Regions from separate parts of the Cupriavidus sp. FW305-46 genome, predicted to be linked through region 2. Evidence: predicted binding sites of a transcription regulator. Region 2 holds the regulator's gene; each other region holds the start of a gene.

Region 1 (3,250 bases), on a different contig from region 2:
TCGGCGGGCAGCGTCACCACGCCCACGGCGAACAGCGTGTCGTCGACGCGCGCGGCTTCCATCGTCATCGGCAGCTTGCGCCCGGCAATGGTCACATCGCGCGCGGCGCTGGTGGGCTTGCCCGGGTAGAGCGCGGCATAGGCGCCCTCGCCGGACTGGATGGTGCGCCAGTCATAGCGCGGCGAACAGGCGCACAGGGCAAATGCCAGCACAGCGGCACAGCACAGCAGCGGCCGGCGGACAGCGGCAGGAAAGCTCGGCGGGGGCGGCACAAGACGCATCGGGAATCCATGGGGGAACGGCGCGCACAGGCTGCGGGCGGCGCTGGCGGGCGCCATCGCCTGCGGGCGGAAACCGGTATTATCCCGAAAGCGGCGCGCCAGTGCTTGCCGCGCCGCTCCCACTGCCCCACTGCCCCCGGTTTCCACCATGCCTGCCGCCCGCATCGCCAGCCACGCCTTTGCCATCACCAGCTTGCGCTGGGTGGCCGCGAGCGCGTTGCTGGCAGCCGCGACCGGCATGCCCGCCGCCGCCAGCCCCGCCCACCTGCCGCCGGCCACCGACCTGGGCGCCCACGGCACCGAGGCCGCGCGCCGCGGCGAGCCGCTGGTGGTGCTGGTGTCGATGCCGGGCTGCAGCTATTGCGATGCCGTGCGCCGCAACTACCTGGGCCCGCAGGCCGCCGCCGGCGAAATTGCCGTGCGCGAGCTCGACATGACCGCCGACACCCCGCTACGCGATGCCGACGGCAGCCTGACCACCGCGCGCGCGTGGGCCCGCGCGCACCAGGTGCGGGTGGCGCCCACGGTGCTGTTCCTGGACCGCCAGGGCCGCGCCGCCGCCGGCCCGCTGCGCGGCATGCAGCCGGATTTCTACGGCGCCTACCTGGAACAGGCGCTGGACCAGGCACGCGCCGCCATCGCCACCCGGCGCTGAACCGGTTGGGGCGCTTGCGGCAGATTGCCGCAGCCCGGCCCCGCGCAGCGCGCGAACGCCCGCGGCATTAGAATGTCCCATTGCTGACCGAACCTGCCTGACCCGGATTCCATGACCACTGCTGCCCCTGCCACCAAAACCTCCCGCAAGCCCTGGCCCATCGTCGTGGCCGTGGTCGTGCTCGCGCTGCTGGGCTGGTTCGGCTACCGCGCGCTGTCGCCGGCCAATACGGCCCCGGCGGCCACCTTCACGCTGCTGTCGGGCGAGAAGGTCAGCACCGCCGACCTCAAGGGCAAGGTCTACATGATCAATTTCTGGGCCACCAGCTGCGCCACCTGCGTCAAGGAAATGCCGGACATGGTCCGCACCTATGAGCAGTTCAAGGGCAAGGGGCTGGAATTCGTCGCCGTGGCGATGAACTACGACCCGCCCATGTATGTGATGAACTACGCCAAGACGCGCGGCCTGCCGTTCAAGGTGGCGATGGATTCCGACGGCAGCGCGGCCAAGGCCTTCGGCAATGTGCAGCTGACGCCGACCACCTTCGTGGTCGACAAGGACGGCCGCATCCTGAAGCGCTATGTGGGCGAGCCCGAGTGGGATGCGCTGCACAAGCTGCTGGATGGCGCGCTGGCAAAGTCCGCGTAACGTTCCCGGCGGCAACCGCAGCAAAAAGGTGCTCATCGAGCACCTTTTTTTGTTTTTACGCATGATCGCCAGGGCAGCAGGTTGCGCGACATCCCTGTATGGATATACAGTTGGCGCCAGCCTTTTCTGAGCCATCCCCGAGCCCCGCCTGTGACTTTGGACCTAGCCCCCGCCACCGACCTCGCGGCCCCTGAAGCCGATGACGTCCCCGCCTACCTGTCCCGGCTCAACCCGGAGCAGCGCGCCGCGGTGGAACACGGCAGCGACGCGCCGCTGCTGATCATCGCCGGCGCCGGCTCGGGCAAGACCAATACGCTGGCGCACCGGGTCGCGCACCTGGTGCTGGCCGGCGCCGATCCGCGCCGCATCCTGCTGCTGACGTTCTCGCGCCGCGCCGCGGCCGAGATGGGACGGCGCGTCGAGCGCATCGTCGACCAGGCACTCGGCACCCAGACCGGCGCGGGGCGCGCGGCGCTGCAGTGGTCCGGCACCTTCCACGCCATCGGCGCGCGCCTGCTGCGCGAATACGCCGAGACCCTGGGCCTGTCGCCTGCCTTCACCATCAGCGACCGCGGCGATGCCGCCGACCTGATGCACGTGGTGCGCCACGACCTGGGCCTGTCCGAGACCGCCAGCCGCTTCCCGAAGAAGGAAACCTGCCTGGCGATCTACTCGCGCGTGGTCAATACCCAGGCGCCGCTGGAAGACGTGCTCAAGCAGCAGTTCCCGCGCTACGCGATGTGGGCCGATGCGCTGCGCACCCTGTTCGCCGGCTATGTCGAGGCCAAGCAGAAGCAGCATGTGCTGGACTATGACGACCTGCTGCTGTACTGGGCGCAGGCCATGGCCGAGCCCACCATCGCGCAGGACATGGGCGCGCGCTTCGACCACGTGCTGGTCGACGAATACCAGGACACCAATGCGCTGCAGGCGTCGATCCTGCTGGCCATGCGGCCGGACGGCCGCGGCCTGACTGTGGTGGGCGACGACGCGCAGTCGATCTACGCTTTCCGCGGCGCCACCGTGCGCAATATCCTGGACTTCCCGGCTCGGTTCACGCCGGCCGCGCAGCAGGTCACGCTGTCGCAGAACTACCGCTCGACGCAGCCGATCCTGCAGGCCGCCAACGCCGTGATCGGGCTGGCGGCCGAGCGCTATACCAAGGACCTGTGGTCCGAGCGCGCCTCGGCCGAAAAGCCCGGCGTGATCGTGGTCAACGATGAGGCCGACCAGGCCCGCTACGTGGTCGAGCAGGTGCTGGCACGGCGCGAGGCGGGCCTGACGCTGATGGCACAGGCGGTGCTGTTCCGCGCCGCCGACCACAGCGCGCAGGTAGAGATCGAGCTGGCCCGGCGCAATATCCCGTTCGTGAAGTTCGGCGGGCTGAAATTCCTGGAATCGACCCACGTCAAGGACGTGCTGGCGGTGGTGCGCTGGCTGGAAAACCCGCGCGACCGCATGGCGGGCTTCCGCACGCTGCAGCTGCTGCCCGGCATCGGCCCCAAGACCGCGGCGCGCGTGCTCGATGCGATGGCGCTGGCCACCGAGCCCTTGTTCTCGCTGGAGGAATTCGAGCCGCCGCCGGCCGCCGCACCCGCCTGGGCCGACCTGCTGGCACTGGCGCGCGCGCTGATGGCGCCCACCTCGCCGTGGCCGTCGGAATTCG
Region 2 (3,250 bases):
GAAACAAAAGCTCCATCCGTCGGGCTGAGCTGGGGCGGAATCGCCACATGGCCGGCCCCGGTGCGGGAACTGCGCACCACGGCCACGCCCGCGGCAGCGGCATCGGCCAGCGCCTCGGCCAGCACCTCATGCACCGAGCCATTGCCGGCGGCAGCCACCACCAGCCCGGCAACACCCGCGCGGACCAGCGCATCCACTGCCACCCTGCCCGGCTGCGCGTAGCTCGCCACGATCTCCACCATCGGCCACGCCGCCGGCATCGGCCCGATCACCCAGGCCACGCGTGGCGCGCGGGCGAAGCGCACGTAGTCGTCCTGCACGAAACCCAGCGGCCCGCAGGCCGAAACAAAGGCGTCCACCGCCGACGTGTGGGCCTTGGCCACATCCCGCGCAGCGTGGATCTGCTGGTTCAGCACCACCAGCACACCCTTGCCGCGCGCATCGGGATGAGCGGCCACGCGCACCGCATCCAGCAGGTTCAGCGGCCCATCGGCCGACAGCGACGTCGACGGCCGCATTGCCGCCGTCATCACCACGGGCACCGGACACGATTGCGTCAGGTGCAGCGCCATCGCAGTTTCTTCCAGCGTATCGGTGCCGTGGGTGATCACGATGCCAGCCACGTCGGGCTGCGCGGACCAGTGCTCAACCCGCGCCGCCAGCGTTTGCCAGAGCGTGAAGGTCATGTCCTTGCTGTCGACCTGGGCCACCTGCTCGGCCTCGATGCGAGCCGCCGACTGCAGCGCGGGCACCGCTGCCAGCAACGACGACACCGGCACGGTCGCCGCCTGGTAGCGTGCGCTGCTGGCAGAGTTTCCGGCCGCGCCAGCAATGGTGCCGCCGGTGGCCAGTACGACGATGCGAGGCAATTGGGTCATGGAGCGTGCAAAGAAAGTGGAAAGGCAGGAATGCCGATTGTAACGGGCGCGCCCCGCCTCGCCGCGGCTCTCGCCGGTGATCCGCATTCCGTCCATGAGACACGCCCCAAAAATTCTGCTTGCGCTCAGGCCGATACTGTATAAAATCACAGCATACTGTTTAAACATACAGTGCCCGGCCAGACGGATGCAGGATAAAGGATCGACCGATCCTCTTACCCGAAACCCCGCGGCCCCGCACGGAACGGCGATCCCATGGCGACCCTGACACCCCGGCAGCAGCAGATTTTCGATCTGATCCGCAACACGATCCGCCGCACCGGCTTTCCGCCCACGCGCGCCGAAATCGCCGCAGAGTTTGGCTTCTCCTCGCCCAATGCCGCGGAAGAACACCTGAGGGCGCTGGCACGCAAGGGCGTGATCGAACTGACCCCGGGCGCTTCACGCGGCATCCGCCTGAAGGTGGCACGCAGCGATTCGGAAATGCCCGACCAGTTTTCGTTGCCGATGGCCGGCGTGATGCAGCTGACGCTGCCGCTGGTGGGCCGCGTTGCCGCCGGCAGCCCGATACTCGCCGCCGAGCATATCGACCGCCAGTACCAGGTCGACGCCTCGGTCTTCGACGAACGCCCCGATTACCTGCTGCGAGTGCGCGGCCTGAGCATGCGCGATGCCGGCATCCTCGACGGCGACCTGCTGGCCGTGCGCCGCGCCAGCGAAGCCGCCAACGGCAAGATCGTGGTGGCGCGCCTGGGTGATGACGTGACCGTCAAGCGCCTGCAGCGTCGCGGTGGCCATATCGAACTGATCGCAGAAAACCCGGACTTCACCAACATCATCGTGGAGCCTGGCGAGGAGTTCTCGCTGGAAGGCATCGCCGTCGGGCTGATCCGATCCTCCGGCTTCTAACCGGGCACCGCAGGCCAACCGCCTGCGCGGGCCCACCCGCTTCCATTGCTTTGCAGACGCCGCCCGGCTTGCCGGGTGTTGACCCCGCTTTGCCTAAAAGAGGTGCCACCATGCCGCAAATCCACCAAGTCGCCGCCCGTCGCCCGGTCAAGCCTGTGCCGTTCCGCCAGAGCAAGGGCGTACGCGTCTACCAGGGTACGCAGCGCCGCACCATGGTCGGCAGCATGGCGGCGATCTGCCGCATGCTTGAACTCGAAACCGCCGAAAAGCTGGCCGCCTGAAATCTGCCGACTGTCTCCGAGCAGCTGCGGGCGCCGCCCTCAGCTACGCGGCGCACACGCCTTGGCTTCGGCTTCCAGCTCCGTCGGCGTCAGCTGCGGGAACCAAGTATCGCTCTTGCGCAGCTCCAGCGCCGTACCATCCTGCTTCGCCGTCAGCGAAATCAGATAGGCGTATTGGTATTCACCGCCAGACGTGGTCTGGCCGATGCGGATCTCGGTCTGGCTCTTCGCCGGATAGTTGACGACCGCGGCGTCATCGCCCAGATTGTTGCGCAGGCATTTCGCAACCTCACCCATCTTGGCGGGCGTGAACAAGCGCATCGGCGCACGCGCGCGAATGTCCTTTTCAGAAGTGCCGGTGGCACACCCTGCCACCATGGCTGCCATCGCTACGCCAACCGCTGCCGCTCGAACAGACATACCACCCCCGGGAAATGCAGAACGGCGCCCTCGCGAGGCGCCGTTCTGGGAAATGCTTTGGGGTGGCTGATGGGACTCGAACCCACGACAACAGGAATCTCAATCTTAGCCACCAAGCTAATAACGACGCGGGGTTCCGGGTAGTTCGTGGGAATACTGGAAGCCCGCATACGGCTCTAGGTCGGGGATTATATATCGAGTATTCCCACGGGCACACGGCTAATTTGTGTCGCATACCCCACCCGACAGAAATTACCTCTGGCTGCTTTCGCAGCGACCCTACGAGTAGCTATACTGTATATCCATACAGTACTCATATATGCCCCGCCATGTCGCCCGAACCTGCAAACTGCCCCATCTGCGGCACTGCCGCCGAGCGCACTCGCGCCCCATCTCATGGCTACCTCTACCGTTGCCCAAGCTGCGGCACCTTCCGCATCACCAGCAGCGCCCTGGTGCGCAAGAAAGACATTCCGAGTTCCGCCCGGGAAAATGTCCGGCTGTTGCGGGCTTACGGCCACCAGCCTCAGATCGAGGTTTCTCGGGACGGCGTGCGCATCGTCCCCGGTCGGAGCTGAGCATGGGCAACAGCAAAAAACGCGCGGCAGGCTGCCATCTTCCGACCGCAACCGCCGAGCCGTTCCCGGCTCCCGGCGCAAACGGCATTCTCAGTCGAGTTCAGGGGCACTACATTGCCGCTGGCCTGCAGACGTTGCCTCGCGCCACGCACGACGGGCCAAGCCATCATGCGGTCCTGGTCGA
Region 3 (3,250 bases), on a different contig from region 2:
CAGCGGGATTGTCGGCCGACCATGGCGCATCAGGCCTCGCCACCGTCGTCGCCGTAGTCTTCGTCCGCACCCTGGATGATCTTGCTGACGACCGAACGCGAAAACCCGCGCGCCACCATGAAGCGGATCTGCTTGGCCCGCGCCTCGGGCGTGTCCGGCGGGGTGCCGAAGCGCTTGCGCCAGACCTCACGGGCGCGCGCCACTTCCGTGGCGCGCAGCCGCTCCTGCAGATCGCCCAGCTGCTCGCTGCCGAGCTTGTGGGTCTTGGCTTCCTGCATCACGCGCGCGGTGCCGTAGCGGGCGCCGCGGCGGTGCACCAGGCTGTCGGCAAAGCGCTGGTTCGACAGCCAGTTCTCGCGCTCCAGCGCGTCCAGCAACTGCTCCAGCTGCTCGGCCGACTCGGCATGCGGCGCCAGCTTGCGCGCCAGTTCGGCGCGGCTGTGCTCGCGGCGCGACAGGTAGCCGACAGCGCGGGCCTTCAGCGAAAGCGGGGGACGGGTTGCCATGGTTGCCGGAATCTGTGGATGGAGGGGTCCGCGCCAAGCAAAAAGGCCGGGGCATCGGCGATGCCCCGGCCTTCCTGATGGCGCAATGGCCGCTGGCGCGGTCAGTCTTCGACCGCTACCGGCGTGGCAGCCGCCGTGGGGTTCATGGCCACCACGCCCAGCGCGGCGCGCACCTTGTTTTCAATCTCGGCGGCGATGTCAGGGTTCTCGCGCAGGTATTCGCGCGCGTTGTCCTTGCCCTGGCCGATCTTGTCGCCGTTGTAGCTGTACCAGGCGCCGGACTTCTCGACGATCTTGGCGTCCACGCCCAGGTCGATGATCTCGCCCTGGCGCGAGATGCCCTGGCCGTACAGGATGTCGAAGAAGGCTTCGCGGAACGGCGGCGAGACCTTGTTCTTGACCACCTTGACCTTGGTCTCGTTGCCGATCACGTCGTCGCCCTTCTTGATCGAGCCGATGCGGCGGATATCCAGGCGCACCGAGGCGTAGAACTTGAGCGCGTTGCCGCCGGTGGTGGTTTCCGGCGAGCCGAACATCACCCCGATCTTCATGCGGATCTGGTTGATGAAGATCACCAGGCAGTTGGTGCGCTTGATGGTGCCGGTCAGCTTGCGCAGCGCCTGGCTCATCAGGCGGGCCTGCAGGCCCGGCAGCGAATCGCCCATTTCGCCTTCGATTTCGGCCTTGGGCACCAGCGCCGCCACCGAGTCGATCACGATCAGGTCGATCGAGCCCGAGCGCACCAGCGCATCGGTGATTTCCAGCGCCTGTTCGCCGGTGTCCGGCTGCGAGATCAGCAGGTCGCCGACGTTGACGCCCAGCTTGTTGGCGTAGCTGACGTCCAGCGCGTGCTCGGCGTCGATAAAGGCGCAGGTGCCGCCCAGCTTCTGCATCTCGGCCACGACCTGCAGCGTCAGCGTGGTCTTGCCCGACGATTCCGGACCATAGATCTCGACCACGCGGCCGCGCGGCAGGCCGCCGACGCCAAGCGCGATGTCCAGGCCGAGCGAACCGGTGGATACCACCTGAATGTCCTTCTCGACCTCGCCGTCGCCCAGGCGCATGATCGAGCCCTTGCCGAACTGCTTCTCGATCTGGGAGAGCGCGGCGGCAAGCGCCTTCTGCTTCTCGGCGCTCACGCCGGCACCTGCCTTCTTGTCGTCCATGGTCGTCCTTGAATCAATGGTGTATAAATAGGCCGCATGTGGCGCGGCACCGGCATTTTCCGGCTCCAGCGCCGGCCCGGCTGTCTGCGCGGCCGCTCTCCAGGGGGTCTCCCCGGGCAGCCCCAGCGGAACGTGCGGGTACTGTATAAAAAAACAGTATGCTTGGCAAGCCCCATCGTGCCCCATTCCGCCGGCGCCGGCTATGCCGGCCAGGGTGGAGACAACCATGCGCATTCTGATCGCCGAAGATGACGACGTGCTGGCCGACGGCCTGACGCGCTCGCTACGCCACTCGGGTTATGCCGTCGATCACGTCACCAACGGCCTGGAAGCCGATTCCGCGCTGTCGACCCAGACCTTCGACCTGCTGATCCTGGACCTGGGCCTGCCGCGCATGTCCGGGCTGGAAGTGCTCAAGCGCCTGCGCGCGCGTGGCGCCATGCTGCCGGTGCTGATCCTGACCGCCGCCGACAGCGTCGACGAGCGCGTCAAGGGCCTGGACCTGGGCGCCGACGACTATATGGCCAAGCCCTTTGCCCTGTCCGAGCTTGAAGCGCGCGTGCGCGCGCTGGTGCGGCGCGGCGCCGGCGGCGGCGCCACGCTGATGCGGCACGGGCCGCTGGCCTACGACCAGGTCGGGCGCATCGCCTATCTCAACGACCAGATGCTGGACCTGTCCGCGCGCGAGATCGGGTTGCTGGAGATACTGCTCACACGCAGCGGCCGCCTGGTATCGAAAGAGCAACTGGTGGACCACCTGTGCGAGTGGGGCGAGGAAGTCAGCAACAACGCCATCGAGGTCTACGTGCACCGGCTGCGCAAGAAGATCGAAGTCGGCGGCATCCGCATCGCCACCGTGCGCGGGCTTGGCTACTGCCTGGAGAAATTCCAGCCGGCGGTGGCCGCGCACGACTGACCTCCGTCCAACGCCACCGCAGGCCAAGCGACCGACCTGAGCGCAAACCGCCGAGATGAGCCTGCTGCGACTACCCTGGCGGCGCGCGCCCCGCGCCGCGCCACCCTCTCCTTCCGCCACCCCGGGCCCGGACGCCGCCGACCAGGACCTGGCCGACGCGCTGCCGCACCTGGAGGAAAGCACCGCGCATCCGTCGCCGCGCTCATTGTTCGGCGAGATCCTCGACTGGATGCTGGCGCCGCTGCTGCTGCTGTGGCCGATGAGCATCGCGGTGACTTACCTGGTGGCCAAGTCGATCGCCAACGGGCCCTTCGACCGCGCCCTCGAAGCCAGCGCCATCGTGCTGTCGCAGCAGGTGCGCGAGGTCAACGGGCGCATCACGCTGCAGCTGCCGCTGTCAGCGCGCGAGATCCTGCGCGCCGACGAGACCGACAGCATCTACTACCAGGTGGTCGGCAAGCGCGGCGAATACATCGCCGGCGACCACGACCTGCCGCTGCCATCCGAGGAAGACCAGGGCCATGCGGGGCTGGTGTCCCTGCGCGATGACCGCGTGGCCGGCAACGACGTGCGCGTGGCCTACACCTATATCGACCTGAAGCAGGTCAGCGGCACCCAGCCGGTGCTGGTGCAGGTGGCCGAGACCCTGGACAAGCGCGCGC

Evidence for each region. The regulator LexA, encoded in region 2, represses DNA repair genes until DNA is damaged. The targets are predictions, from matches to a motif close to ACTGTATNNNNATACAGT.
Region 1: a site for LexA is predicted at 1,678-1,695, ahead of AC3WON_RS21295 (ATP-dependent helicase). Genes of this name have one in related genera too.
Region 3: a site for LexA is predicted at 1,813-1,830, ahead of recA (recombinase RecA). Genes of this name have one in related genera too.

Annotation. Positions count from the first base shown of each region.
Region 1 covers NZ_JBYSZI010000045.1:55,503-58,752, forward strand. Annotated here, with positions in the region: gene AC3WON_RS21280 (hypothetical protein) at 1-281, opposite strand, end outside; gene AC3WON_RS21285 (SoxW family protein) at 430-936, shown strand; gene AC3WON_RS21290 (TlpA disulfide reductase family protein) at 1,048-1,584, shown strand; gene AC3WON_RS21295 (ATP-dependent helicase) at 1,735-3,250, shown strand, end outside.
Region 2 covers NZ_JBYSZI010000031.1:70,658-73,907, reverse strand. Annotated here, with positions in the region: gene AC3WON_RS16725 (asparaginase) at 1-878, opposite strand, end outside; gene lexA (transcriptional repressor LexA) at 1,134-1,787, shown strand; gene AC3WON_RS16715 (hypothetical protein) at 1,898-2,068, shown strand; gene AC3WON_RS16710 (hypothetical protein) at 2,108-2,455, opposite strand; gene AC3WON_RS16705 (hypothetical protein) at 3,069-3,250, shown strand, end outside.
Region 3 covers NZ_JBYSZI010000013.1:63,343-66,592, forward strand. Annotated here, with positions in the region: gene recX (recombination regulator RecX) at 30-506, opposite strand; gene recA (recombinase RecA) at 608-1,672, opposite strand; gene AC3WON_RS08825 (response regulator) at 1,899-2,588, shown strand; gene AC3WON_RS08830 (sensor histidine kinase) at 2,644-3,250, shown strand, end outside.